One region of the Bradyrhizobium sp. 186 genome, then DNA from elsewhere that is predicted to be linked to it. Evidence: riboswitches for the same ligand, from Rfam matches in the RefSeq annotation. Region 1 holds a riboswitch; the other holds the start of a gene.

Region 1 (14,164 bases):
CGCGGCCGCCGGGCGGTGAGAGCTTCGAGGATCAGGTCGCGCGCGTCCGGCTGGGCCTGTCGCGGATCGGGGCGGATTCGTCCACCCTCGTGGTCCATTCCGGCACGATCCGCGCCGCGCTGTGCATCGCGCTGGGTCTCGAGCCGCAAGCCGCCTTGCGCTTCGTGATTGATCCGCTCTCCCTCACCCGGATCGATCGGCTCGCGAGCGGCTGGCGCGTCGTCTCCGTCAATCACCGCGTGGCTTGAGCCTGATCAGACTGGCCGATCCGGCACATTGGCCTGCGCAAACGTCGCCATGTCATTGTGAAGGCTACAGGCCAGCCGCACCAGCGGCAGCGCGATCGCCGCGCCCGATCCCTCGCCGAGCCTGAGATCGAGGCTGATCAGCGGTTGGACGTTCAGGGCACGAAGCACCAGCCGATGCCCCTGCTCCGCCGATTGATGCGACGACAGCAGGAACGGCTGGCACGAGGGATTCAGCCGCACGGCCGCCAGCGCCGCGACCGATACGATGAAGCCGTCGATCAACACGGGAATGCGGCGCTGCGCAGCCGCAATGATCGCGCCGCAGATGGCTGCGATTTCGAGGCCGCCGATGGCGCACAGGATCTTTTCGGCCGAGGCACCGGCAACCCCATGACGCGCGATCGCGGCATCGATCACGCGCGCCTTGTGCGCCCGGCCGACCGCATCGATGCCGGTGCCGCTGCCTGCGATCTCCTCGGCGCGCAGGCCGAGCAGGCCCGCGGCTATCGCCGCTGATGTCGTGGTGTTGCCGATGCCCATCTCGCCAAAGATCAGCAGATCGGGCTGGGCGGCCTCCGCGCGCGCGACCGCGCGCTGGCCGGCTTCGAAGGCAACTGCCAGCTCCGCGGGCGCAAGCGCTGCCTCAACGCTGAAATCGCGCGTGCCGTTGCGCGGCTTGTCCGTGACGATATCGGCGACCTCCGATGGCGCCAGCGTGCCCGCGTCGACGACCTCCAGGCTCGAGCCAAGCTCGCGCGCCAGCACCGAGATCGCGGCGCCGCCCGAGGCAAAATTCGCCATCATCGCAATCGTTACCTCCTGCGGATAGGCCGACACGCCCTGCGCGACGATGCCGTGATCGCCGGCGAAGATGACGATCGGCACCCGCGCGGCACGGGGTTGCTCGGTTGCTTGCAGACCCGCAAGCTCGATCGCGAGTTGCTCGAGCCGGCCAAGCGCGCCGGTCGGCTTCGTCAGTTGCGCCTGCCGCGCGATCGCCGCCTCGCGATGGACCGCGGAGATATCTGGGCATTTCCGGTAGACCCATTCGGGGAGCATGCTGCCTCGCTTGCCTCACGGCCTGCGCTTGAGAATGTAGCTGTCCATGATCCAGCCGTGCCGCTCGCGCGCTTCCTGCCGCACGGCGACAATGTGCGGGCCGACCTCGGCAAGCGCGCCGGACATGACGATCTGATCAGGCATGCCGAGATAGGCGCCCCACCAGATGTGCAGCCCCGCCGGATCGAGCGACTGGAATGCGGTTTCGCCGTCGAGCATCACGACCACGGTGTCGGTGCCTTGCGGCCAACCGCCCTCGCGCAAGCGCCGCCCGGTCGTGACCAGGAACGGCTCGCCGATATCGTTGAGCGGCAGCGCGTGTGCCGCACAGAGCGCCTGGATCGATGTGATGCCGGGGATGACTTCGATCTTCGGCAACGGATCGAGCCGACGCGCAATGCGCAGCGAGGAGTCGTAGAGCGAGGGATCGCCCCAGATCAGCAGCGCGACCTTGCCCTCGCGCCCGAGATGGTTCGCGATCGTTTGCGACCAGGTCGCGGCGACTGCATCATGCCAATCGTCCACGCCCTTGCGGTAATCTGCCTCGCCCGCGTCGCGCACCGGAAGATCGAACTCGACGATGCCTGTCTTGTCGCTGGTGAGCACGTCCGCGCAGATCGTCCGTCGCAGATCGGCGAGATCGGATTTCGCAGTCCCCTTGCGCGGGATCAGGACGAGATCGGCAGCGTTGATGGCACGGATCGCGGCGCGCGTGAGCTGCTCGGGATCGCCGCAACCGATGCCTATCAGGGAGAGCGTGAGCATCTTACCTGCGAAGGGCGGCCGCAACGGCCGCCCATTCGCTTGTCTCTAGGCCGCGTTGTGCAAACGCGGGGTGACGAGGCCGGGCGCGGTAACCCCACGCAACGACTTCGCCAGCGCCAGTACCGCGAGATCAGCCAGCGGCTCGATCACGATAACGAGCGCATAGGACGCTGCGAAGGTTGCGATGTTGGCGAGGTTGGCCGCACCAAAGCCGGAACCATAGAGCGCCCAGAACGCCACCCAGGCGATGACGCCGGACTGATACGTGGTCGAGAGCGCCAGCGCCTGGCGATATTGCAGATCGACATAGGCGGTGTTGCGCGGAATGATCCGCGTGGCGATCGCCTGGATCGCGAACAGCGGCACCAGGATCGTGGTGACGTTCATGCCATATTGCGGCAGATCGGTCGGCACGAAGAACACGCCCTGGAGCAGCAGGCCGAGCGCGAGGCCGAAGGCCGCCGGTGCTGCGCCGAACAGCAGGAACAAGGTCGAGCCGAGGATGAAGTGCACTTCGGACACCCCGACCGGGTAGTGCGGCAGGATCTCGAAGAAGGTGAACACAAGGCCCGTGGTGGCGAGCGTCCGCGCCGCGAACGAACCGATGCCTTGCTCGCGCATCGTCTCGACCGCTAGTTTAAGGGCAACGCCGCCTGCGGCGATGCCCGTTGCATAACTCAACACGAGCTTGGCGCCCGTCACGACTCCGGGTTCGACATGCATGGCTCAAATCCTTCCTGCCGTCACACCCGACGGCCTTGACGTCAAAACACGCACGGCCGGTCTCCTGGCTCGCGGTTCACTGGGGTTCTCCGGCCTTCCCGAACCTTGCGGCCCAGTGGCGGATCGGAGTCCCTCACCGCTTACAGTCGCGGGGGCGGCTGGGGTTTGGGGCGCCGCAACTGGGTCCGCCCATCCCCATTCCCGATTATGCTCCGGCGCTTTGCGCCACGTCGAGCACCATGCGTCTCCTGTGTGCCCCTTTCGCAAGCCGGGCGTCAAGGGGCGACGGGCGGCCGAGGGCATCATGACGGATATTCTCCCGCGAGCGCGCCGAACAGGATGACAGCCGCCGTGGAGGCCGCGCCACCCCGCGCAAGCTGCTCGGCCAGTTCGGCGATGGTGGTGCGGACCAGCCGCTCGTCGGAACGCCCGAGGGATTCGGCGAACAGCGCCGGCGTGCTTGGGGCGAGCCCGTGCCCGATCAATTTTGCGGCAAGCGCCGGAAAGGTCCGCCGGCCCATATAGACCACGGTCGTCGCCTCCGGATCGGCCAGTGCCGCCCAATTCAGGTTCTGCGGCAGTTCGCCGGTGACATCGGCCCCGGTTACGAATTGCACCCGGCGTGAGGTGTGGCGCCGGGTCAGGGGAATGCCAGCTTGCGCGGCCGCAACGCAAGCCGAGGTGACGCCGGGAATGATCTCGTAGCCGATGCCGGCGTCGCGGAGCGTCTCGAGTTCCTCCTCGAGCCGCCCGAAAATGCCTGCATCGCCCGACTTCAGGCGCACGACGCGCAACCCGGTCGCGGCATAGTCGACCAGCAGGCGGTTGACATGGTGCTGCTTGGTCGAGGGCCGCCCGGCCCTTTTCCCCACCGCGACGAGATTGGCGCCGGGCCGTGCCAGATCCAGGATCGCGCCGGATGCGAGGTCATCATAAAGCACGACGTCGGCCTGGCGCAGGCGTGCCGCGCCTTTGAGCGTGAGAAGCTCGGGGTCGCCGGGACCGGCGGAGATGAAAGTGACAAAACCGCTCACCGGTCCTCCGCGATCAGATGGAAGAACGTGCCGGTGGCTTGGCCGCGCCGCGAGCCGGTCTCGGCGATGACCGCACCGGTCGCGTCGTGCACGACCGCTAGCGGCGTATCCGGCTGCGCGACGATGGTCGAATAGTGAAACTCGTGGCCGCGCAGGCGCGCACCGGCCTGATGTCCCGGCATCGGCGCGGCGAGTTCGGCCAGACGGTAGCCCAGATGCATGCGGCGTTTGGCAAAGCTCGTCTCCAGGCCGAGCAGACCCGTCATCTCATGGTGTATGCCGTCGGCATCGGTGAGGCCTGCACCCAGCACCATATAACCTCCGCACTCGCCGTGCACCGGGCGCGTTTCGGCGAAGGCGCGTAGGCCGCCACGAAAGTGCGCATTGGCGGCAATCTTCCCTGCGTGAAGCTCGGGATAGCCGCCGGGCAGCCAGCAGACGTCGGCGCTCGCGTCGGGCGTTTCGTCGGCGAGCGGTGAGAACGGCAGGATTTCGGCGCCGGCTGCACGCCAGGCTTCCAGCATGTGCGGGTAGACGAATGAGAACGCGGCATCACGGGCGAGCGCGATGCGCTGCCCGGGCGGCGTCACGTTCAGGCCCTTCACCGCAGGCTCCGGCGACCAGGCCGCGGCCGATCGCAGCACGGCATCGAGATCGACATGCTCGGCGACGAAGCGCGCGGCCTCGTCGATCAGGCCGCCGATCTCGGCCTGCTCCTCGGCCTGCACCAGGCCGAGATGCCGCTTCGGCAGGCTGATCTCGGCATGACGTGGCAGCGCGCCGAACACGGCAATGCCTGCGTCCGCGAGCGCCCGCCGCACCAGATCTTCGTGGCGCGGGCTTGCGACGCGGTTGAGCACGACGCCGGCAAGACGCAGGCCGGCGCGATAGTCGCGAAGGCCGGCGGCAATGGCCGCAGCTGTCTGCGCCTGCCCGGAGGGATCGATCACCAGCAGCACCGGCCAGCCCAGCATCTCCGCAATGTCGGCGGTGGCACCGGTACCACAGACGCCGCGCGCGGCGACGCCGTCGAACAGGCCCATCGAGCCTTCGGCGAGCACGACATCGGCATCGGTGCCGCGGCCGACGAGATGCACGATCGTCGCGCGGTCCATCGCCCAGCTGTCGACGTTGACGGAGGCGCGCCCTGTGGCAGCGGCGTGGAAGGCGGGATCGATATAGTCAGGCCCGCTCTTGAAGCATTGCACCTTCAGTCCGCGATTACGCCATGCGCGCGCGAGCGCCAGCGTCAGCGTCGTCTTGCCGACGCCGGAGGCCGGCGCGGAGATGACGAGGCTTGCGGCCATCACGACGCCTCCGGAAAGCGCGGCTCGGGGCCAACCGGCCGATAGCGGCGATCGTAGTCGGCGGCGTAGAGGCGGCTCTCGGAAAAATCCGCCGCGCCCAGCGTCTTGCCGACCAGGATGAGAGCGGTACGTTCGAGCTCGGCACCAACCGCAGCATCGAGAGTTGCAAGCGTCGCGCGGACGATGCGCTGATCCGGCCAGCTCGCGCGCCAGACGATGGCGACTGGACAGTCCGCGCCGTAATGCGGCGTGAGCTCCGCAACGACCTTGTCGAGCAGATGGATCGACAGGTGGATGGCGAGCACCGCACCGGTCGCAGCAAATGCACCGAGCTTCTCGCCTTCCGGCATCGCGCTGGCGCGGCCCGGCGTGCGCGTCAGCACCACGGTCTGTGCGAGGCCGGGCAGTGTCAGCTCGGCTTCGAGTGCCGCGGCGGCGGCCGAGAAGGCCGGCACGCCCGGCGTCACGGTGCAAGGAATGCCGAGCGCGCGCAGGCGGCGCAGTTGCTCACCCATCGCCGACCAGATCGAGAGATCGCCGGAATGCAGCCGCGCGACGTCTTTACCTACCGCATGCGCAGCGGCAATCTCGGCAACGATCTCGTCGAGCGACAGCGGCGCGGTGTTGACGATCCGCGCGCCGGGCGGGCAATGCGCCAACACGCCTTCCGGCACGAGCGAGCCGGCATAGAGGCAGACCGGACAGGCGGCGATCAGATCGCGGCCGCGCAACGTGAGCAAATCGGGAGCCCCCGGCCCTGCACCGATGAAGTGCACCGTCATGCGTCGTCTCCTTCCGCGATCGCCGCAGTCGCGGTCCGATCCTGCGAGACCGTCCGCGTCGCAATCAACCGGGCGCGAGGACCGGCCGCCGCAAGTGCAGCAGCTTCGGCAACAGATCCTGTGCCGAACTTTTCGACGATGAGCTCTGACCGGGTCGGCGTCGTGATGCCTGCGAGCACATCGTGCGGAACAGCCTTGATCGGCACGCCGCATTCGCGCGCCAGAAGTTTCAGCGCCTCGGCGTCGGCCTTGTCGCTGACCGTTGCCACCGCCGCGAGGCCTGCGGGACCGCCAGCCGCCAGAAGCGCCTCGCGCAACGACGCTAAGGTGACATCGCGCTTGAACCCGAGCCCGGCGACCTTCATCGGACTGTACTCCACTGCACCACCGGCCGCGCCGCCTCCCAGGACCGATAGCGGCCGAGCGGACCGGCATGGGAGATCTCGACCCGCATCAGCTCGCCGCCGTGGCGCTGATGCAGCTCGCCGAGCACCGCTTCCGTTTCCAGCGTCACCGCATGCGCAACCAGCCGCGTACCCGGCGCGATGCGCGACCAGACCGCATCGAACATCGCAATGTCGAGGCCGCCGCCGATGAAGACGGCATCCGGCGCTTCCAGCCTCGCGAGAGATTCGGGCGCTTTCCCTGCGATGACGGTGATCCGATGCGCTAATCCGAACTCGGCAGCATTGCTGCGGATGTTGGCGGCGCGATCCTCGCGCGCCTCGACGGCGATCGCCGTCCCGCCGCACAATGCCCACTCCACCGAAATCGAGCCTGAACCCGCGCCGATGTCCCATAGCCTCTTGCCGGGAGAGGGCGCCAGTGTCGAGAGCGCCAACGCGCGCACCGGCCGCTTGGTGATCTGGCCGTCGTGAGCGAAGAGATCGTCCGGCAGGCCCGAGCTGCGAGACAAACCGTGCGCCCCCTTCGCCTCCAGCGCCACCGCGACCAGCTTTCCGGCGGAAGCGCGCGTATAGCTCTCAGCGCGACACTCACCGACGCTTTCATGTGGCCCGCCAAGCGCGGCGAGAGTCCAGAATGCCGAGGCGCCCCATCTGCGCTCGGTCAGCCATCTCGCGAGATCGCCGGCAGCCTTGCCATCGCGCACCAGACAAATGATCCGCGCGCCATGCGCGAGATGCGGCACAAGGCGCTCGAATGGCGCGGCGTGAAGACCCACGCACACGACGGATTCGAGCCGCCAGCCCAGCCGCGCGGCGGCAAGCGAGAAGGTCGACGGCGCGGAATGCGCAATCCACTCGCCGGCATCGAGCTTCTCGGCCAGGCTTGCGCCGACGCCATACCAAAACGGATCGCCGGAGGCGAGCACCGCGGTCGGCCGGCCGCGGCAGCTCAGCACGGCATCTGCATCGAATGGCACCGGCCACGCGCGGCCGCGACTGGTCACGCCCGCCAGCACGAGATGACGCTCGCCGCCGAATATCGTTTCTGCATTGGCAAGCGCCTTTCGGCTTGCTTCCGACAGCCCTGCGAGTCCATCTTCGCCGATGCCGATGATAGTCAGCCAGGGATCAGCCATGACGCGCGCCCTCATTCTGGGCGGAACAGCCGATGCGAGCCTGCTCGCGGCGGCAATCGCGCGCGCGGGCATCGCGGCCGTCTATTCCTATGGCGGCCGCACCCGTGCGCCCGCCGATCAGCCGCTGCCGACCCGGATTGGCGGCTTCGGCGGCGTGGTCGGGCTTGCCGACTACATTCATCGCGAAGCCATCACGCATGTGATCGATGCGACGCATCCCTTTGCCGCCGAGATAAGCCGCAACGCGGTTGCGGCTTGCGCGGAAACCGGGACGCCACTGATTGCACTGGAGCGAGCGCCTTGGGACAAGTCGCCCGTCGACAACTGGATCGAGGTCGCTGACGTCAACGCTGCGGTCGCTGCTCTTCCCGAATCCCCGGCGCGCGTCTTCCTCGCTATCGGGCGCCAGCACATTGCGCCATTCGCGACCAGGCCGCAGCACACCTACACGCTGAGATTCGTCGATCCACCGGAAGCGCCCCTGCCCTTCGCGGCTGACGTAATCGTGTCGCGCGGACCGTTCACGCTTGATCGCGAGTTGGAGATGATGCGCGCGCGAGGCATCGCGTGGATCGTCGCCCGCAATTCCGGCGGCGATGGCGCGCGCGCCAAGATCGACGCCGCCCGTGCGCTGGGCCTGCCCGTGATCATGATCTCGCGGCCGGAACTGCCCGAGCGACAGCGGATCGAAAGCGTAGCCGGAATCATGCAATGGCTCGGTCATCGGATCTGCCTCGGCGCATAGACCCAGCGGCCAACGCGGCGCGTCTGCGAGTTGCCGACGATCACGAGCGTGCGCATATCGGCCATCTCGGGCCGCGCGTCGTTCAGTGTCACCGTTTCGATCCGCTCGTCGGGCGCGCTCACCGCGCGCGCAAAGATCACGAGGCGTTCGCCGCAGCCGGCTTCTTTCAGCACGGCAAGCGCGCGGCCAAATCCCTCCGGCCGGCTTGTCGAGCGCGGATTGTACATCGCGATGGCAAAATCGGCTTCCGCCGCCAGCCGCAGGCGCTTCTCGATCACCGCCCACGGCTTGAGATTGTCCGAGAGATTGATCGCGCAGAAATCATGGCCGAGCGGCGCACCGGCGCGCGCGGCAGCAGCCAGCATCGCGGTAATGCCGGGTAGCACACGGATCGGAAGCTCCCGCCATTGCGGCGCCTGTTCGAGCGCCTCGAACACGGCGGACGCCATCGCGAACACGCCGGGGTCCCCCGAGGACACGACGACAACTTGCCCGCCTTCGGCGGCAAGCCGCAAGGCTTCGCTAGCGCGCTGCAACTCCTCGCGGTTGTCGGACGGACGGAGGTTAAGCCCCACCCGCGGCGGCACGCGCGCGACATAGGGCGCATAACCCAGAATGTCGGTCGCAGCCGCGAGTGCGGCAGAGACCTCAGGCGTCACCAGTGTGTCGCTGCCCGGCCCAAGGCCTGCGATGGTCAGCGTGCCCGTCATTCGGCGGCGTCCAGATGCCGGCCCTTGCCGTGCACGAGCACGATCGCGAAATAGGGACACTCGGCGGCATCGATATCTGCGAGCCGCACCACACGCTCGCCCGGCATGGTGCCGCGCTCGACCAGCCAGGCATCGTCTAGCCTTCCGGCGGCAGCGAGCGCGCGGCGCACTTTCTCAAGATTGCGGCCGGTCTTCATGATGACGAGCGCATCGGAATCGCGCATGCGCCGTTCGAGTTGTTTCTCGTCCAACGTGCCCATCAACACCGTCGTGACGTCGTCGCCAAGCGCGATCGGCTGCCCGACCGCATTCCAGCAGCCGGCCATGCCGGGAATGCCGGCGATCACCTCGAGTTCGACGCGGCCTTGCAGGCGCGCGTGCAGATGCATGAAGGAGCCGTAGAAATAGGGATCGCCCTCGCAGAGCACGATGACATCAACCGCGCGCGCCAGCCGTGCCAGGCGCTCCGCCCACTCGTCGTAGAAGCCGGCGAGCAGGCGGACATAGTCGGGACTGTCGAAGGCGATCTCCGTGGTGACCGGATATTCCATCGGATATTCGGTGACGTCGCCTGCGAGCATGCCTTCGACGATGCGGCGCGCCTGGCCCGGCCTGCCCTTCTTGCGGAAATAAGCGACGTGCTTTGCGCCACGCACCGTCCGGTCCGCGCGCACGCTCATCAGGTCGGGATCACCGGGGCCGAGACCGCAGCAGATGATGCGTCCCATCGCTATTCGCTCCGGCTCGCCAGCGCGTTGACGGCGGCAACGGTGATCGCGGAGCCGCCGAGACGTCCCTCGACCGTCAGCGCCGGCACCGGCGGATCGGCCATCAGCGCGGCCTTGGATTCGGCGGCACCGACAAAGCCGACGGGGCAACCGATCACCGCCGCCGGCCGCGGGCAGTTGCCGTCCTCAAGCATGTTGAGGAGATGAAACAGCGCGGTCGGCGCGTTGCCGATCGCAACGATTGCGCCGTCGAGATGCGGCCGCCACAACTCCAGCGCTGCGGCCGAGCGCGTGTTGCGCATGGATTGCGCAAGCGCAGGAACGGCCGCGTCGCCGAGCGTACAGATGACGGCGTTGCCGGACGGCAACCGCGCGCGCGTAATTCCCTCCGAGACCATGCGTGCATCACACAGGATCGGCGCGCCTCTCTGCAGTGCGTCGCGCGCAGCGGTCGCCATGCCGGGCGTGAAGCGGATATGCGCCTCCAGGCCCACCAGGCCGGCGGCATGGATCATCCGGACCACGACCTGCTCCTCGTCGGGCGTGAAGCGCGACAGATCAGCTTCGGCCCGGATGGTCGCGAAGGACTGCCGGTAGATCGCGGCGCCATCGGTCTCGTAGACGTGCGGCATCAGTGCCCTCCCACAAGGATAGAGGGATCGCTGACGATGTCGGCGCCGTTCAGGCCGCGCAACACCGGCTCATCGCGCGTCGAGCCGTCGCGGACGAGATCGAAGCCGCCGCTGGTCGCGACCAACGTCACCGCAGACGCCCCGGAACGAGCACAGCCCTTGGCGCAACCGGAAACGTGCAGCCGCGTATCGGCGGTGATGCGCGGCGCAAGTGCTGCCGCCAGCGCCCGCGCGTCGGCATGCGCCTCGCGGCAGCGCGGGGCGCCGCTACAGGCGATGACGCGCAACGCGGGATCGTAAGGCTCCGTGATGAGGCCTGCCACCCTCGGCATCTCCCGCTTGCCCTCGCTCAGAACCATCCGCCATGGCGTCATGCGCAGCGCATGTCCGCAACCCGCGAATTGATGGAGCGTCGAGTGCAGCATCTGTCCGAACGCGACGCCAACCATTGCCCCCTGCGGGTAATGCCCGGGCCGCAACGCGGCCATCACCGGGGCAGGCTCGGTCTCAGCGCGCAAGCTCTCAGGCAATGCCGCGCCAGCCGCAATGTGGGCCGCCATGCGCCCTCGCCCGCCCTTGGCTCCTCCGGAGACGATGAACCAGTTTGCGAGCGCGAGCGCCGCGCTCACCGCCTCTCCGCGTGCGACGGAGCGGCCGAGCCTCGCGCCATCAGCCCGCACCAGAAGCCGGCCTCCGCGATCGCGCTCAATGCGTACGTCAGCGGAATCGCCGGCCAGCACGCGCGACTTTCCGTCATCGATGGCGAAGCCGAATTTGGTCGGAAGCGCCAGCGCGCTATCAGCAAGCGCTTCTTCGAGCTCCGCGGCAAGTGACTGGGTTTCGTCGCCGCCGATCCAGAACGGCGTCACCAGGATGTTGCGCCGGGCTTCGGTATCAGCGTCGTGGTCAAGCAGCCCCAGATGCGCAAGTCCGTCGAGCAAGAGCCGATGGCCCTGTTCGTCGACACCCCTGATCTGGAGATTCGCGCGGCTCGTCACATCAAGGAGGCCGTTGCCGAAGCGTTCAGCCAGCTCAGCAAGTCCGGCAACCTGGGTTGCTTCAAGACGCCCGCCGAAAGGACGCACCCGGACGACGAGCCCATCGCCCGATTGCATCGGCCGCAGCGCGCCGGGACACCAGCCCTTGACCGCAATTGCACTCATGACGCCTCCCGGAGCCGAGCGGCAATCGAATTGCGGCGGGTTTGCCAGAGAGAGGCCTCATGCAGTCGTGTGAAGCAGATTTCCATCGCGGCGAGCGCCGCCGGATTATCGCGTCCCATGAAGGCGCGGACGTCGTCATTGCCCAGCGTCGCATCGTAGTAGAGATCAAAGAGATGCGGCGGGACGGCGCCGGCCAGATGGGCGAAGGCGGCCATGTGCTCGAGCGTCGCGGTGATCTCGGCGGCCCCACGAAACCCGTGGCGCATCATGCCGGCGATCCAGTCAGGATTGGCCGCGCGCGCGCGAACGACACGCGAAATCTCTTCCGTCAGCGTTCGCGCATGCGGCTGGTCCGGCCGCGTCGCATCGAGATGATAGAGCGACGGTGCGGCTGCGCCGAGATGTGCCGCAGCAGCCGCGACGCCGGCCTCATGCGCGGCGTAGTCGGCGGCGAGCAGCAGATCCGTTTCAGGCAAATCCTGGACATGGACGAAAGCGTCGGCAGATGCGAGCCGCGATTCGATGCCGGCACGATCGGGCTTGATCGCGCCGTCGGCGGAGAATGCCCAGGACGATGCCGACAGCCAGGCTTCGCCGGCCGCTTCGCGCGTATCGGGTGTGAAGGCATCCGGGATCGCCGACAGGCCAACGCCGTATTGTCCGGGACGCGGCGCGAACACCCGGGACGCGCGATGACGGTACGGATTCTCGTCGCCCTCATCCTCGCGCGTCGATAGCGCCTCGGCCGCCGCCTCGAACAATTGCGCAAGGCCGGAGAAGACATCACGGAACAGGCCCGACACGCGCAGCGTAACGTCGATGCGGGGGCGGCCGAGTTCGGCCGGCGCGACGATGTCGTAACCGGTCACACGCCCCGAGGCGTGATCCCAGCGCGGCGCGAGGCCGGCCAGATGCAGCGCCATGGCAAACTCTTCGCCTGCGGTGCGCATGGTCGCCGAGCCCCAGAGGTCGATCACGAGGCCTTTCGGCCAGTCGCCGTGATCCTGCAAGTGGCGGCGCAACAACTCTTCCGCGAGCTCGATTCCCTGCGCATGCGCCGATGGCGTCGGCACGGCGCGCGGATCGACCGCAAAGAGATTGCGTCCCGTGGGCAGCACATCACGGCGCCCGCGATAGGGCGAACCTGACGGCCCTGGCGCGACGCGCCGGCCCGCGAGCGCGGCACGCAGAGCGTCGCGCTCCGCCTCGCCGCAGGCGCCGCGGCCGAACACGTGCAGGCCGTCGCCGAACTGGCTTTCCTTGAGGTCGCAGACGAAGCGATCGATCCGCGGGATGGCTTCAACCGGCGCGGCCGATGCATCGAGGCCGAGATCGCCCTCCAACCCCGCTACGCGCGCCTCGTCGCGGATCGCGGCGATCAGGCGCAGGCGACGTGCGGGATCGAGGCCGTCGGCGGTCGAATATTCGTCGAGGAGCTGTTCGAGCCGGCGCAAGCCTTCAGGCACGGCGGAGGCTGCAAGTGGCGGCGGCAGATGGCCGATCGTGACGGCAGAGGTCCGCCGCTTGGCCTGCGCGGCCTCGCCGGGATCGTTGACGATGAAGGGATAGATCACCGGCAACTCGCCAGTCAGCGCTTCCGGCCAGCAGCTCGATGACAGCGCCACGGATTTTCCGGGCAGCCATTCCAGCGTGCCATGCGCGCCCATGTGGACGACGGCGTCGATGCCCTGCCCTCGGAGCCAGAGATAGAAGGCCACGTAAGCGTGGCGCGGCGTGCGGGCGAGATCGTGATAGTCGGCATCGCGCATGGCCGTGTCGCCGCGCTCAGGCTGGACGGCCACGAGCGACTTGCCACATCGGATCGCAGCGAACTGGAACGCGCCGTCGCGGTAATTCGGATCATCCTCCGGCGTGCCCCAGGCTTGCGCGAGATCGTCCTGCAACGCTTGTGGAAGACGCGACAGCGCCGCGCGATAATCGGCGACGCTCCAGGTCAATTGCTGCTTCAGCATCGTCTCGCCGAGCGCATGGACCGGCGCAACATCGAAACCGGCTTCAGCGCAGTCAGACAGCAGTGCTTCGACCGAGGCCAGCGCATCGAGACCAACCGCATGCGCGATCTGGTGCGGGCGTCCCGGATAGTTCGAGAGCACAATCGCCAGCCGCTTTTCACCGGCTGGCTTCTCCGCGAGCCGCCGCCACGCCGCAACGCGCGCAGCGACGGCCTTCACGCGCTCTTCATCCGGGCGATGAGCAAGATGCGAGAATTGCAGATCGGGATCACGCTCGGCGGCCGATTTGAAGCTCACCACGCCCGCGAACAGGCGGCCGTCGACCTCCGGCAGCACCACATGCATCGCGAGATCGCCGGGCGAAAGGCCGCGCAGCGACTCCGTCCAGTCCTCGCGCCGTGCGGTCGAGAGCGCGACCTGAAACACGGGGCACTGAACGGCATCGAACGGCGTCGCGCCGTCGTCGCCGATCGCGGAGAACGCCGTTGCATTGACGATCACGGCGGGAGGCGTTTGCTCAAGATAAGCTTGCAGCCAATCCGTGACGCCGGCGGCCTTCAGCGACGTGACGAACACGCCGTAAGCATCGAAGCCCCTCCCGCGCAGCGCTGCGATCAAGGCGTCGACCGGACCGGTATCGGCAGCAGTGAGATACGAGCGATAGAAGGTCACAAGCGCGCTTGGCTTCCCCTCGCTCGCCGCGGGCGCTGCGACCACACCGCGTGCGGGATCGTAAAAACCCATCTCCGGAA
Region 2 (14,285 bases), 3.0 Mb from region 1:
CGAACGGCAGTGTGCGCTCGAACCCGACCGCGGCGAACACCGCACCTAGCGGCTGGCAAGCCTTCGCCGGATTAACGGTTAGCGCCTCGCGGGCGAAGTTCTTCTCGCGGTATTCGGGCGTCTTGGACCATTCTCTGATACGGTCGACTTCGGCCGGATCGTGCGGATTCTCAAATAGCGCCTTCTTATTGGCCAGCATCTGCTGGTAGTCGTCTCCCCGGAAAAGCTCAGAGTGGTCGAGTATGTGTTCGGCGTTCTGTGTCATCATGGCACTCTTCAGATTCTTGTGTTCGTTCTCCTGCCCCTTCCCCTCCTCTGTGGAAGAAAGGGCGGCTTTCCTATTCCGCCGCCATGAGGCTCGGCCGCGGAGTGTCCTTCCAAGGTGCGGTGGTCTTCCCCCAGATCGGGGAGTTGATCGCCATGTCCATGTCTCGGGCGAAGATCGCGAAGCCGTCATAGCCGTGGTAAGGACCCGAGTAGTCCCAGGAATGCATTTGGCGGAACGGCACGCCCATTTTCTGGAAGACGTATTTTTCCTTGATACCGGAGCCGACGAGGTCTGGCCGGATCTTTTCTACGAAGCGCTCGAATTCGTAGCCGGTGACATCGTCGTAGATCAGCGTGCCGTCCTTGACGTAGTGCTGGGCGGTGCGCTGATAGTCGTCGTTGTGACCGAACTCATAGCCTGTGCCGACAACATCCATGCCGAGGTCCTCATAGGCGCCGATGACGTGGCGAGGACGTAGGCCGCCGACGAACAGCATTACGGTCTTGCCATCGAGCCGCGGCCGGTATTTCGCGGTCACCGCATCGACAAGCGGCTGATATTTCGCAATGACGCGCTCGGCGCCTTCCTTGATCTTATCATCGAAGAAGCTTGCAATTTTGCGCAGCGACTCCGCGATTTTGGAAGGCCCGAAGAAGTTGTACTCGCACCAGGGAATCCCGAATTTTTCCTCCATGTGCCGTGAGATGTAGTTCATCGAGCGATAGCAATGCAATATGTTGAGCTTCGCCTTCGGCGTCGCCTCCAATTCAGCGAGAGATCCATCCCCGGACCACTGGGCGATGACGCGCAGGCCCATTTCTTCGAGCAGGATCCGTGACGACCAGGCGTCGCCGCCGATGTTGTAGTCGCCGATGATGGCAACATCATATGGCGTCGGCTCAAATTTAGAGCTGACCTCTGGGGCACTCTTGTCGAAGATCCAGTCTCGAACCGCGTCGTTCGCGATGTGATGGCCGAGCGATTGTGACACGCCACGAAAACCCTCGCACCGCACAGGCACGATGGTTTTGCCGCCGTATTCCTTTGACTTTTCTCTGGAGACCGCCTCGATATCGTCGCCGATCAAACCGATCGGACATTCGGACTGAATGGTGATGCCCCTGTTGAGAGGAAATAGCTCCTGGAGCTCGTCGATGAGTTTGGTGACCTTTTTATCGCCGCCGAAGACGATATCCTTTTCCTGGAAATCGGAAGTGAACTGCAGTGTCACGAACGTGTCGATGCCGGTCGTGCCGACGTAGTAGTTGCGCCGCGATCCCCATGAGTACTGACCACAGCCGACCGGACCGTGGCTAATGTGGATCATGTCCTTTATCGGCCCCCAGACCACGCCCTTGGAGCCCGCGTAGGCGCAGCCACGGATGGTCATCACGCCCGGAATGGACTTGATATTCGACTTGACGCCACAATCCGACTTCCCCGCCTCGTGAACACTCAGATGCTTGGCGCGCCTTTTGGCGGTCTTCTCTGGGTAGACCTTCAACACCTCATCGATTAGCTGCTTGTTGCGCGCCTTGATCTCTGCGACGCTTTCGGTAGTTGCTCGGCTCATACAAAATTCCTTTCCATTGTCGTCTCAAATCAAGAAGCGGCGCTTTTCCGGTGGACCGACGGATTTCCGATCCGGCGTTCAGGTGTAAAATGTGCAACCTCCCTGACCGGTCCTACCGGTCGCAACTTCGCGGGCTTCTGGATCATGCCGCAGCGGTCGATCAGGATGTTGTAGCTCATCTCGGCTGAGCGTTTGCGAGCGCCCTGTGTGACGTTGATTTGTCGACGGGATCGCTGACCAAGACGCGTCTCGGTGATATCATGCCCGCCCTCCAGCGATTGGTCATATCCGCTTCTTTACTCGCTCGCGTGCCATCGGTGGGCCTGTCTCTCTGCATGTCGATGAAGGGCTAACAGCCGCCTCTTGCGCAGGAGTCTGCAACGAGTGTGCCAGCGCTGGTTGAATACAAAAACCCACGTCTGTAGAGCTAGATAGCTGGCAGGATGCGGATTGTTATAAACCTGACCCTGTCTGGCACCGACAGGCGTACCCGCTAACGCCCTGTCTGAAACAAAACAATCACTTGCGCTCTCCGCCAGCGACATGGCTAGAGTCTTCCCGCGCGCCGACGTCACTCCGGTGCGCAGCTTTGCTTGGCGCACCAATCCAGCGATCGGAAACACCATCGGTTCGAGATGGATTTCAGCGCACGTACATGCGCCCAAGGTGTTTGCGATCGATCCTGAGCAAGCGGTGATTGAGCGCTGCACCACCTCTTCCGGATGACTAAGAGAACTCGGTTGTCAGCAGAACGCTTTGTTTCACTTTGCGCGCGATCTTTCGCTTCGCTCGTCATTCCTTGATCTCGTGGAGACGCGCTCTAACGTGGCGACACCCGCCCCCCTGGAGAGCATGTGGGGCTGATCGATTCCCAACCCGCAATAGCCTAAAAGGTGCAAGCTCGTGGCCCTTCGTCGTTCGAGGTAAAGGGGTTGGCGTTCTACAATGGCCCCGTCCTTCTCATTCGGCAGTCTGGCTGCAGCTCGCTTCAGCATCTCGGTTAGACACGCCACGACTCAATTCCGCGCTTCGATCGGGCGCGCGTCGACTTTTTTCTATCGCCGCTTGCGGGAGCGTGACACGGTGAGCCGAAGCCGGCACGCGGCACCGAGTGCTCCATCAGCCGCGCTTCCACCTCCGGAGGGGAAGGTTGCGCAGCGACAGCGAGGCCGGTCTGCTCATGAGCGCGAGGCCCTCCTCCCATTAAAGATGGACACCGCTAGAGCGGCTCGACCAGCGCGGACTGCCCTCAATTTCGCGTTGAGCGTTCATCGTCCGTCGATGAAGCTTCGCATATTTCTCCGTTCGGCAAATAATGCTCGTTGAATAGCTCACTCTAGTCTACTTCCCGGCGCAAAATTGATGCTTTCCAACCTTTTGGCCAACGGCATGGGCCCAAGCAAACCCCGCCGTGGTGGACGGCGGAGGTCTGAAGCGAGCAATGATGTGTGCGAGGTCTACGGAGCGGCTCGGCTGCTCATCGTCCGGCCGATATTGACGAGGTTGTCAGAGATCACGCCGAGCGCGACCCAGCGCTGCATTCCGGCGTCATCCTTCTATCGGCATCGATTGAGACCGTTTCGCCGCTTAACCACGCTGATGCGTCCTTCACATCGCACGCCATTTCTGGCCATCGCGGAACCAGCGCTTCTTCTGTTCGCGCTTGCGCTCAGGGCTTTTGCTCGATCGATTGGGAATGCATACCCGTTTGACCCCCATTGCTCTCGCAGCGGCCTCGTCCCTGGCAGAGTGGAACCCGGCGTCAGTCGCCACCAGCCGCGGCATGCGCCTCAGCTGGACCTGGTGGGTTGCGATCGTGCCGAGCCGACCACGACTGCGGCTCTTCGGGCACCGCTTCGCCAGTGCTTCGTGCACCGCCGCCACGATCTGCTCGTCCGCCAGCACCTGATCGGCGTGCTGCATCCACTCTTCGCGAAGATCACTCACTTCCTCGGCGATCAGCCCATTGCCAAAGCTGAGTTGCGCCCGCCGCATCTCAATCATCTCGCCGCCCCGCGCGCCTTCGATGCGGCTCTGGACGTAGCAGCTCATGATTGAGTTCGCAGATGCCCTCGACCGCCTGCTTCAGCTTCTGATAATTGTCGAGCCAGCGACGAACCTCGGCGCCCCGTTCGCGACGTACGCTGAACTGCTGCGTGCGGCCGCCGGCGTATGTCACGGCGAGCACGAACACCTGATGCCCTTCGCCGCGCGCGCATTTAGGACAGCCCTTGCTATGTCGGACGGTGCGCTCCAGCAACGAACCGCGCAGCAACTCGCCGGTGGCAGGCAGCTTGCCGACGAGTTTGTCGCGCGCTCTAACGGTTCGCTCACGAATGATTCATAAGAATGAATCAATGGCAGCCTAACAAGTCAAGCGCCGATTCGTTCGACCTTGCAGTTTTCCGCCGATCGGCCGACTCTGAACTCAGACTGCGTCCACCTAATTTGCGCCGGGAAGTAGTCTAGCGCCTTCAAGTGCCTTCGGAGTTTGGGCTCAACCTTTGTTGCGGTGTGCTCGTCTTTGAGGACGGCACACAAGCCGGAGCGGTATTCATCGCGTGGAGGTAAGAGTCGACAGTGGCTCGTCCGCCCGAGCGCTTGCGGAAATCAGCGTGAGACACGAGTCACTTCCAAAAAAGAGATTCTGGCCAATCTGTGAACTCCAATTCGAAGCTACGTAGGCCAGTGAGTTTGGTGGTGAATTTAAGGGTCTTCCCTGAAAGGGCTGCCAATGAGCCAGATGCGAACTTGAATACTGTCGTGCCGGAAGTTGCGACCGCAATGCCTTGCTCGCCTTCCATGCTAGAGAAGCCGGTCGCCTCGGAGAGTTGCCCAATGGCAAGTCCCTCCAGCGCGCGGCGAAATTCCAGGGACGCTAAGTATGTTCCTTTATCAGCAGCCCATTCGCTCACCGACACTGCTGTAATCCCCGCGTCACTCAAGAGACCATCGGCGATCCGGCAGCCATATTGAACCGTGAGAATGATCCGCTCATTCCGAACTCCGACCGGCTCTCTATCGGCGGCAGTGATTGTGCACGCGTACCGCATTGTGTCCGCAGCCGCGCCCGTGCTTAGCCCGAGCAACTCGAGAGCGGAACATAACACAAAAGCGAGAACGGGTCTTCTCATTCGGCTACACCTAGTCTGGAGTATCGTTCGCCTGCTCTGTACAATCTGACGCTACGGCCGATTCAAGCTTCTTCGATCGCTCTGTCGGATGAAAGCTACTCATGGTGACCGCGGTGTCGCAGAAACGAGGCAATCGGTATCCCCCAGCGGTGGCCCTGGATGGGCGGCCCGAACGGTTTCATTATCGGCGCTCACGGTGCGCAGCGGGCCAGTACATCGGTGAAGCAAGGCAGAGGACCGACGCATTTCAGCTCGGCGGCGGCCATCATGGGCGCGACGGCCCGCGGCGACGGAGCGCTACGTTCCTGACGCAGGCGCATGCGTTCTATGAGCGGACGCCATTTTCCGCGCCAATGACCCGCGGCAAAGGTCCCGAATTTTGCTTCACAGTGTCAATGTAAAAGGAAACGTGGTCGCTAGGAGCCGTTCAAAGGCAGATTTCCGCTCAAACAGGCGCTCTTCGAGAATCTTACGCTCGAGATCACTTAGCTCGCTTTGAAGCCTTCTGCGACAGCGCCAAATGTCATTCCGCACGTATCTGATCTCATTCAAGCGATCGTCAATCGAAGCCATCACAGACACCATATCTAACTTGAACCACCCATGGACAACTGGTCCGCCGGTGAGATCTCACGACCTGGCCATCTGCGGACATGATGTAACGATCTCCTCCCAGCATGTCGTCTTGTATCGGAGTCTTTCAACGCAAGAGCATGAAGTGACAGTTACTTCTGCAGAAGTTCAGCGATTTTTGCCTTCAGCGCGCAGGATTTCAAAAGCTGCCACTAGCCCGTGAGTGGGTCGAAATGATTATCTTACTCCAACCAACACGCGGCCCGATCAGGTGTCAGACCGCCCACTTAAGCTGGTTTCGAATGGGAGTATCTGAGTAATCGGACGGTCGTACCGTCAAACTCTGGGTAACAGATTTGAGATCGGCAATTGCCGTGCCAGCGAACCCAGGTGGGATTCAAGACAAACCATTGTTCAGGCTTGGGGGCTCGTCTGTTACAATCGAGCGGGATTTCGGCGGCGGCGCGCGAAGAGCCGGCCCGGATATGAGGTCGGAGAGCCTTCAGTCGGCAGGGCGAGGCGAAATCGTGAGCGATGCGCACCGCCGACGCCTCGGCTCAGTGTCTCGCCATATGCCTGCGTAGATCTTATTACCGCCGTCCCACGCGCGGTCGGCAAGCTGTCAACTGGATCTCATCACAAAAGTTTCTGTGCGATGATGTCTAGCCGGGACTGGCGCTTGTCGCATCTGTGACACTGCATGTATTCATCAAACCAAGACATCCGACGTTGTTCGGTAGCCGGGACTCGTTCCGTAACTAAATCAGCAGCTTGCATGTCAGATGCAACTGGCATGGGGGTTGCTATTGTCCAGCCGCACCGTGAGCGCTGAGCGCGACCAGCGGTGTAAGACGGATACGATCAACTTCGCTGGAGCCGTATTGGCCACCCAATCGCTTAATGGAGAACCGATGCGGCCACCGGACAGATTATCCTTTTTCGGCACGCTTGTTGTTGTCAGATCGGCCAACATGCCGAAGGTTGAGGCGCTAGTCTGATCTACCAACAGGAAGGTCGTGATCTAAGCTCAAAGCGAACTCGCGAATCAAATAACGGCTTAAAGCATCGTGGGCGAACGCCGGCAGCGAGCACCTCGAAATCGAACATTTGATGCAGCCTCGCTTCAGAGGATCCGGTGCTGCGCCGGGCCCGTTGAGGGAACGGGGTGTGGCATCGCTTTCGACTGTTTCCTTGATTAACAATCAGAACTGATGAGGCGGGTGTATGAACAAATCGATCCGGGAGCTTCGGCTTGTGGCTGAAGCATCTGTTTTGGCGATTGGGCTGCTGATGTCGTCAGGAGCTAGCGCGGACGATGATCTGATGAGAACCGCCAGGCAGATCTTCCGTCCGATCCCCTCAGTCATTCCTGCGGTAAAGGACAATCCAGTCACGCACGAAAAGGTCGAGCTTGGCAAGATTCTGTTCTTCGATCCGCGGCTATCGGCAAGCGAGATCATTAGCTGCAATACGTGCCACAATCTCGGCAGCGGCGGAGTCGATGCCGGTCCGACCTCAGTCGGTCACGGCTGGAAGGTCGGCCTACGTCGGGCCCCAACCGTCTACAACGCGGTGTTCAATGCGGCGCAATTCTGGGACGGACGCGCCGCGGACCTCAAGGCGCAAGCAACTGGCCCTGTGCAGGCGAGTGCCGAAATGAATGCGACTCCGGATCATGTGCTCGACACCTTGAACTCAATGGCCAGCTATGTCGCCTTGTTCAAAAACGCTTTCCCGAACGAAGCGAGACCGGTCAGCTTCGAAAACTTTGCGAAGGCAATCGAGGCTTTTGAAGCGACTCTCATTACACCTGCGGCCCCCTTCGATCAGTATTTGGAGGGCAATACACATGCTCTCGATGATCAGCAGAAGTCAGGGTTGGCGCTGTTTATGGAGAAGGGATGCTCCTCTTGCCACAATGGAATCAATGTCGGTGGACAGGCCTACTTCCAGTTCGGCGTGATGAAGAAGCCGGACGCAACCCTGCTTCCGGAAGCCGATAAGGGCCGATTCGCGGTCACCAAGGCGGTCGGCGACGAATATGTCTTCCGCGCGGCGCCGTTGCGGAACGTCGCGTTGCGAGCCCCTTACTTCCATTCGGGGCAGGTTTGGAGCCTGAAGCAAGCTGTTGCCCTGATGAGCGAAATCCAGCTCGGCGCCAAGCTTAGCGATGGGGAAGAAAACGACATTGTCGCGTTTCTGAATTCGCTAACCGGGCGGCTACCTAAGATCGAGTATCCGATACTACCCACCCGTACGAACACGACGCCAAAGCCTTCAATAGACCGATAGGATTAACAGCACCAGCGTCATGCCTTGCCGAATAGTAACAAATGCGACGCAAGAACCCGGCATCCCGCAATGACGTGAAAATGAATGATCCCGTGCTGTCACTCATTACTAGGCAATCGGGTAGGAGGAAGCCTCACGGCTTCCCCCTCCCACACCACCGTACGTACGGGTCCGTATACGGCGGTTCGGCAGGCACGTTGAGGTGGCGGTGCAATTCGATGAGGGACAGTAGCCCGAGTTGCACGAAGAAGGCGGCGCGATAGGCATCGTTCATGTGGCTGGCCCCGGCATTCCACCAGGGACCGCCGCCGTTGTAGGCCGACCGCCATGCCCGCTCCGGATCGAGCCCGCGTTGCATCTAGCGTTTGCGGCGTGTCCGCGGTCGCTTCCACTGGCGCCAGAGGATATTGCGCAGTTTGCGCCGCATCCAGCCGTCAAGCTCCTCGAACACCCCTTTGGCCTCCGCCAGCCGGAAGTATTGCAGCCAGCCGCGCAGGATGGGGGTTTGGGGGTCACCGCCAGGGTTGGTCTTGGCGCAGCCTCGTCCTCAGCTTGCTCCGCAACCGCTTCACGCTATTGACCGCCACCCGCAGGCGCGGTTGTTTGTGCGCGGTCATGGTGTAGCCGAGGAAGGTCCGCACCCAGGAACGGTCAACAGCGCTCTTCGCGGCGTTGACCTTGAGCCGTAGCCGCTCCGTCAGGAATTGCGTGACCGACGCCATCACCCGCTCGCCAGCCCGCCGCGTCCGAACATAGATGTTGCAGTCGTCGGCGTAGCGGCAGAAGGCATGGCCCCGTCGCTCGAGTTCCTCGTCCAGATCGTCGAGCAGGATGTTCGATAGAGGTGAGAGGACCGCGTTGCGGCGTGCCTTCGCTCCGCGCCGTCGTAATCCCGCCCGTCATCAATCCAGCTTGCAGGTAGCGGCGGATCAAATCGCAACACCCGTTTGTCCGCAGCCCGGCGCGCCGCCCGTGCCATCAGCACGTCTTGGTTCACCCGATCGAAGAACCTTCTCCAGATCGAGGTCGACGACAAAGCGTCGGCGCTCAGCCACATGCGCCCGCGCGGCAAGCACCGCATCGTGCGCGCTGCGCCCTGGACGGAAGCCGTACGAGGCCTTGGAGAAGCCTGGATCGAACAGCGGCATTAACACCTGATGCATCGCCTGCTGGATCAGCCGATCCACCACCGTCGGGATGCCCAGTTGGCGCATCCCTCCACCGGGCTTCGGGATTTCCACCCCGCGCACCGGCTGCGGCCGATAACGGCCTTCCAGCAGTTCTTCTCTGATGCGCGACCAGTGCTCCTTCAGATGCGGTTGCAACTGCTCCACGGTCATCCGATCAATGCCCGCGGCGCCCTTGTTCGCCAACACCCGATGGTAGGCCGCTATCATGTTCGCTCGGCTGACGATCTCCTCCGTCAGCCGCGTCTCCACCTCCGGAGGGGAAGGTTGCGGTCTTGCTGTGGCGATTGATGCAACCCATTCCCTGCTCTGGCGGCTTCCGGCCGCTACCCTCGGGATGAGCACGACGCATCTCAGCGTCATCGTCTGCATCTGCTATCACCATCGACAGACCGGCCTCCTCCGGTACTCGACGTTCGGCCCTTCGCCAGCTTGGTGCTGCCGGCTACTACGGCCTCTGCTGACTTCTGCCGCCCCTTCCCGACGCCTTGCAACGCCGGTAGCACACCCGTTGCCGGGGGCAGGGCGGCAGACCTCCCAGGGTTAGTCGCGTGACCTTCGTGCCATCTACCTGTCGCATCTACGGCCGCACCCTCCGGGTGATATCGGGCTTCGGGAATTTTGGCTCCCTCGCCCGGATGCGGACGCCTCCTATGCGCTGGCTGTTCGTCAGGCCGGCACTTTGCTTACAGCTTCCTTCAGACCCCGCCTCGCGACGACGCCCTTGCTGTTCAGCTAACGGTTCCCATCACCAGGGTCCGTAGAGGACTCTCACCTCCAAGTCATCGACCGGACACCACTCCGGTCAAATCGCGCCAGTCACCGCGCTCCGCGCCATGCCTGGCGCACCAAAAAAAAGCCCGGCCTCTTCCGGAGGCCGGGCGAAAGTCACGCAGGAACGACGCTGCTTTACGCATCGCACCAGCTTTCGTCGGTAGGGAGGACTTACCGGCGATCGATTTTCGGCGAGGGCATTCGCCGTCAAACAACGAGAAGCGGATATCACTCCGCGCGAAATCTGGAGCCGCTTACCTTCCGCTCCTGTCGGAAACTTCACGATTTGCCCACCACTCGCCCGCTGTCCGACTGGCAAGGCAGTGCCTTGATCGAGCTGGGATCCCGCGCAAGCGGTTTGGCTGCCGTGCCCTGAAACACAAGCGGCAGTTTGCCGTCGCGTAGCAGCATTTGGCACCCCCAAACAACAACGCTCGATTATCTTCCCGAAGATCGTGCCAAGGCGCCAATTTCGTATGACGTTCCGTAAGGGCGGTAAAATAGATTGTTGTGATGGGACGCATCCACGCGGTGGATAAATGAAAAAGTAGGGCTGTGCTTCGCGTCGAGCGTTAATGACTTCGCAATATGTGACCTGATCGGGCGTCGCCGGCATGCTGTCGGCCGTCGGGTCGAGAATCGAGCTTGTCGCCGGCTGCATGCGACCGCCTCCGCCGACGCCGGCCGGCATTCCCAGGCGCTGGGAACTTTGGGAGCTCGCAAGGACATCGTAAGCCCCCAAAGCGCGTGCATCTTATTCACAAACGCATTGGCGAAACGCTCCGCACCATCATGGCTCAGCCCGCAACTCGCGTGCGGCGGCCACCATATTGACGAGCGCGGGACGCACCTCCTCCCACCTTCGAGTTTTTAGTCCGCAGTCGGGATTGATCCAGAGCTGCCGATCGGAAACTCGCTGCCGCGCCAGCACAATCAGCTGCTTGATTTCCGCCGCTGCGGGAATGCGCGGTGAATGAATGTCATAGACGCCAGGCCCGATCTCATTAGGATATTTGTAGCTCTTGAAGGCCTCGAGCAATTCCATCTTAGAACGCGACGTCTCAATTGATATGACGTCGGCATCCATTGCTGCGATCGCATCGATGATTTCGTTGAACTCGGAATAACACATGTGAGTATGGATCTGAGTTCCGTCGGCGACAGCGGAGGAGCAAACGCGGAAGCTGTCCACTGCCCAATCGAGATAGTTCTTCCACTGCGATTTGCGTAGCGGCAATCCCTCCCGCAACGCAGCCTCGTCGATTTGGATCATGGTCGCTCCAGCCGCCTCAAGGTCGATGACCTCATCTCGGATCGCGAGAGCGATCTGTCGGCATGTCTCGCTCCGCGAGATGTCGTCACGGACAAACGACCAGTTCAGGATCGTCACCGGTCCGGTCAGCATAGCCTTGACGGGTTTTTTGGTCAGAGACTGCGCATAGCGCCACCATTCAACGGTCATGGGCTTCGGCCGGGAGACATCTCCGAACAGGATAGGCGGACGAACGTACCGCGAGCCATAAGACTGAACCCAGCCGTGCTTGGTGAAAGCGAAGCCCAACAGCTGCTCGGCAAAGTATTGAACCATGTCGTTGCGCTCGAACTCACCGTGTACGAGCACGTCCAGGCCGATATCTTCCTGCCACTGCACGGTACGGGCTGTCTCCGCTTTCAGAAGCTGCTCGTACTGCGTGTCATTCAGCGCTCCCCGCGCATGAGCCGCACGCGCATTCCGGACGTCGGCCGTTTGCGGGAAGGATCCGATGGTTGTCGTTGGAAACATCGGCAATGCGAACGCGACGCGCTGGACGTCGGCACGCTGGGTGAACGCGCTGCGACGGCGACGCATGCTATCGTCAATCGCGGCCATTCGTCCGGCGACATTCGCATTGTGGATCTCGGGCGATGTTTCGCGGATCACGGCTGCGTCCTCCGAAACCGCAAGTTCATCGGCCACCTCGGCAGCATGGCCGGCCAGCGCTTTGCCCAATATCGAAAGTTCCTTGATCTTCTGAACTGAGAACGCCAGCCACGTCTTCAGATTGGGATCGAGATCGGTCTCTAGCTCAATGTCGATCGGAACATGAAGCAGCGAGCAGGAAGGAGCAATCTGAACACGGTCCCTGCCCAGCTTTTTGACCATAGGGGCAAGTTGGTCGAGCAGCGCCGCAAGATTGGAGCGCCACACGTTGCGACCATCAACGACGCCTAGCGAGACCACGAGATCTCTGCGGGCTGTGGCGACAATTGCGTCCAACTGGTCGGGTGCCCGAACCAGATCGACATGAAGCCCGGCAACGGGCAAGGCCAAGGCTGTTTCAAGATTGTCGCCGATAGCGCCGAAATAAGTGGCCAGCATGATTTTAAGGGCCGGCACAACCTTTGCGAAATGAGCATAGGCCCGGCGGACAGCCGCCCGCGATGCTTCGTCGACGTCCATCACTAGGCATGGCTCGTCGAGCTGAACCCATTCAGCACCGCGCGAGGCTAGTTCGCGGAGAACATCGACATAGACTGGGAGGAGCCTATCAAGCAGCGACAGCGGATTGAATGCGGGATTTGCGCTTTTGCCGAGCTTCAGGAAAGTGACTGGGCCAACTAGGACGGGGCGCGTTTGGTAGCCGAGGCTTTTTGCCTCCTCATATTCCTCGATCGGCTTTCGAGAGGAATACTTAAAGATCTGATCCTGGTGAAATTCCGGCACCATGTAGTGGTAGTTGGTATCGAACCACTTCGTCATTTCCTGTGCGGCTACGCCAGGCCCATGCTGAGCGTGATCACCGTCCTGAGCGCCACGCGCCATGGTGAAGTAGGTCTTGAGCGACACAGGACCTTCGGTCCAGCTGTAGACGTCGGGAATGGCTCCCACCATTACGCTGGTATCGAGCACATGGTCGTAGAGCGAGAAGTCATTCGAAGGAATGACGGTCGCACCGCAGGATTTCTGCCGTGCCCAATTAGCGGCACGAAGTCCACTCCCCGCCTCGAGGAGCTCGGCTTCGCTGGAGTTTCCCGCCCAGTAGCTCTCGAGCGCGAATTTGAGTTCGCGTCGTGGGCCGATGCGTGACGTCCCCAGTGTGGCAACGGGAAGCGAAAGAATAGACATAGCTCAGACCCCATAATTGGGGCAAAGGCCATGGCGGACGCATGCAGCGAATATCGCGTGAGCGACAGCTGCTTGGCGCACACCGGGACACCCCGCCCGTGGACGATATATTGTCGAGGCAGGTCTCCTGGCTCGCGGGTCGTCGCTGCTGTCCGGCCTTCCCGAAGCCGCATGGCTTCAGTGACTTCGTTGGACAGCGGCTCGCCGCTTACAGTTGCGGGGGCAGCGCCGGCATTGCACCGGCTTCCCTCTTAGCTCCGGATCAAACGAAATCCGGAGACCACGACGGCTGGCATTATGCGCACGAGGATCGATCCGTCAACCTACTGAGTGTCGCTGCGATATTGCCCAAGCGATTGCGAACTGTACTAGGTAGGCTACAACGGTCTTACTCCGGGCCTCGTGAAAACGCGTGGATCTGTGGAGGCTCCGCTTGTGAATGCGTCCGCTCAACACCCTGTTCTCGTAATCGGATGGGCTAACGCGAGCAGAACGAACGCGCTGGGCGCTTTCGACATCTGCATGATCGCGACAAAGCCTGATCTTTTCCGTCAGCAGCTTCTCGAACTCGCCTGTGAGGAAGTTGCGATCATCCTCGCCGGCATCCGTTTGATCACAGCGCGATGAGGCTGCTTAGGAATTGCCAAGGCCGGATTGCTCCAGGATCGAACGGATGATCAGGTCGGACTGCCTGTGTTCGGCCTGCCCCACGACGAGCCGCGAGCTCGATCGCCTCCGTGGCGTTGGTCAAGATGATCTCCTCGGTGCGCCAGGCACTCACGTGCTGAGCGACTTTGGCGCGCGCCTCGTTGTCTCCGTCGCCGCTTGGCGAATAGTGCAGCCTGGACGTTGGCCTGCGCGACATCGCAGGAACAGTTCCGGACCTCAGGATGCACGCTGACTTGCGAAACTGGAGTAAGCGGCGAGAGCGCGCACGGCGGGATCGTGCTATGACTCTACGCTCCATGCACTCGTGCACGGTGACCACGGGCAAGCGGATGCCGAGCTTCTCGTACGTCTTCAGGATCTCCGGACCGATCTCGTCGCGCGAGGAGACCGTCTCTTCGGCTTCGGCCGTGACGTAGCTTTTAGATATCCTGCAAGTCGATCTTGTGATATTCGACGCCCGTCCACTTCGCCTTGGCTCGTCAGCCAGCGACGATAAGCCTCGACGCGGCGACTGGAGCATCGAGGCGGCCTTGTCCTTATTCGAGACAAATTTGACGGTGTCCTCTGACAGAGCCCTTCGAGGGCTTCTCGGAGTCGATCAGCGCCTTAAGGTCATAACGATGTTGATCGACCTCGATGCGCCCCATGCGGTCGGCGGCCTCCTCAAGCTCGACATCTACTACTTCGTTCGCGAAATCGAGCGGTGAAG

What was found. Region 1 has a riboswitch for cobalamin ahead of IVB18_RS19265 (energy-coupling factor ABC transporter permease). Riboswitches for the same ligand answer to the same signal wherever they lie in the genome.
Region 2: another riboswitch for cobalamin. It lies ahead of metE (5-methyltetrahydropteroyltriglutamate--homocysteine S-methyltransferase); the one in region 1 lies ahead of IVB18_RS19265 (energy-coupling factor ABC transporter permease).

What each region holds. Positions count from the first base shown of each region.
Region 1 is NZ_CP082164.1:4,029,095-4,043,258, reverse strand. It holds gene IVB18_RS19280 (histidine phosphatase family protein) at 1-248, shown strand, start outside; gene cobT (nicotinate-nucleotide--dimethylbenzimidazole phosphoribosyltransferase) at 255-1,307, opposite strand; gene cobF (precorrin-6A synthase (deacetylating)) at 1,323-2,072, opposite strand; gene IVB18_RS19265 (energy-coupling factor ABC transporter permease) at 2,118-2,795, opposite strand; cobalamin riboswitch at 2,832-3,052, opposite strand; gene cobA (uroporphyrinogen-III C-methyltransferase) at 3,098-3,829, opposite strand; gene IVB18_RS19255 (cobyrinate a,c-diamide synthase) at 3,826-5,136, opposite strand; gene cobM (precorrin-4 C(11)-methyltransferase) at 5,136-5,918, opposite strand; gene IVB18_RS19245 (cobalamin biosynthesis protein) at 5,915-6,283, opposite strand; gene cbiE (precorrin-6y C5,15-methyltransferase (decarboxylating) subunit CbiE) at 6,280-7,461, opposite strand; gene IVB18_RS19235 (cobalt-precorrin-6A reductase) at 7,460-8,206, shown strand; gene cobJ (precorrin-3B C(17)-methyltransferase) at 8,182-8,916, opposite strand; gene IVB18_RS19225 (precorrin-2 C(20)-methyltransferase) at 8,913-9,644, opposite strand; gene IVB18_RS19220 (precorrin-8X methylmutase) at 9,647-10,276, opposite strand; gene cobG (precorrin-3B synthase) at 10,276-11,439, opposite strand; gene cobN (cobaltochelatase subunit CobN) at 11,436-14,164, opposite strand, start outside.
Region 2 is NZ_CP082164.1:1,018,569-1,032,853, reverse strand. It holds gene nifK (nitrogenase molybdenum-iron protein subunit beta) at 1-265, opposite strand, end outside; gene nifD (nitrogenase molybdenum-iron protein alpha chain) at 339-1,841, opposite strand; partial or broken gene IVB18_RS04635 (ISNCY family transposase) at 3,299-3,647, opposite strand; gene IVB18_RS04630 (hypothetical protein) at 3,892-4,188, shown strand; gene IVB18_RS04625 (hypothetical protein) at 4,469-4,975, opposite strand; gene IVB18_RS04620 (cytochrome-c peroxidase) at 6,773-7,840, shown strand; gene IVB18_RS04615 (group II intron maturase-specific domain-containing protein) at 8,199-8,291, opposite strand; gene IVB18_RS04610 (reverse transcriptase domain-containing protein) at 8,353-8,658, opposite strand; gene IVB18_RS04605 (reverse transcriptase domain-containing protein) at 8,770-9,399, opposite strand; gene metE (5-methyltetrahydropteroyltriglutamate--homocysteine S-methyltransferase) at 10,592-12,907, opposite strand; cobalamin riboswitch at 13,007-13,207, opposite strand; gene IVB18_RS51550 (hypothetical protein) at 13,858-13,992, shown strand; gene IVB18_RS04595 (hypothetical protein) at 14,020-14,283, shown strand.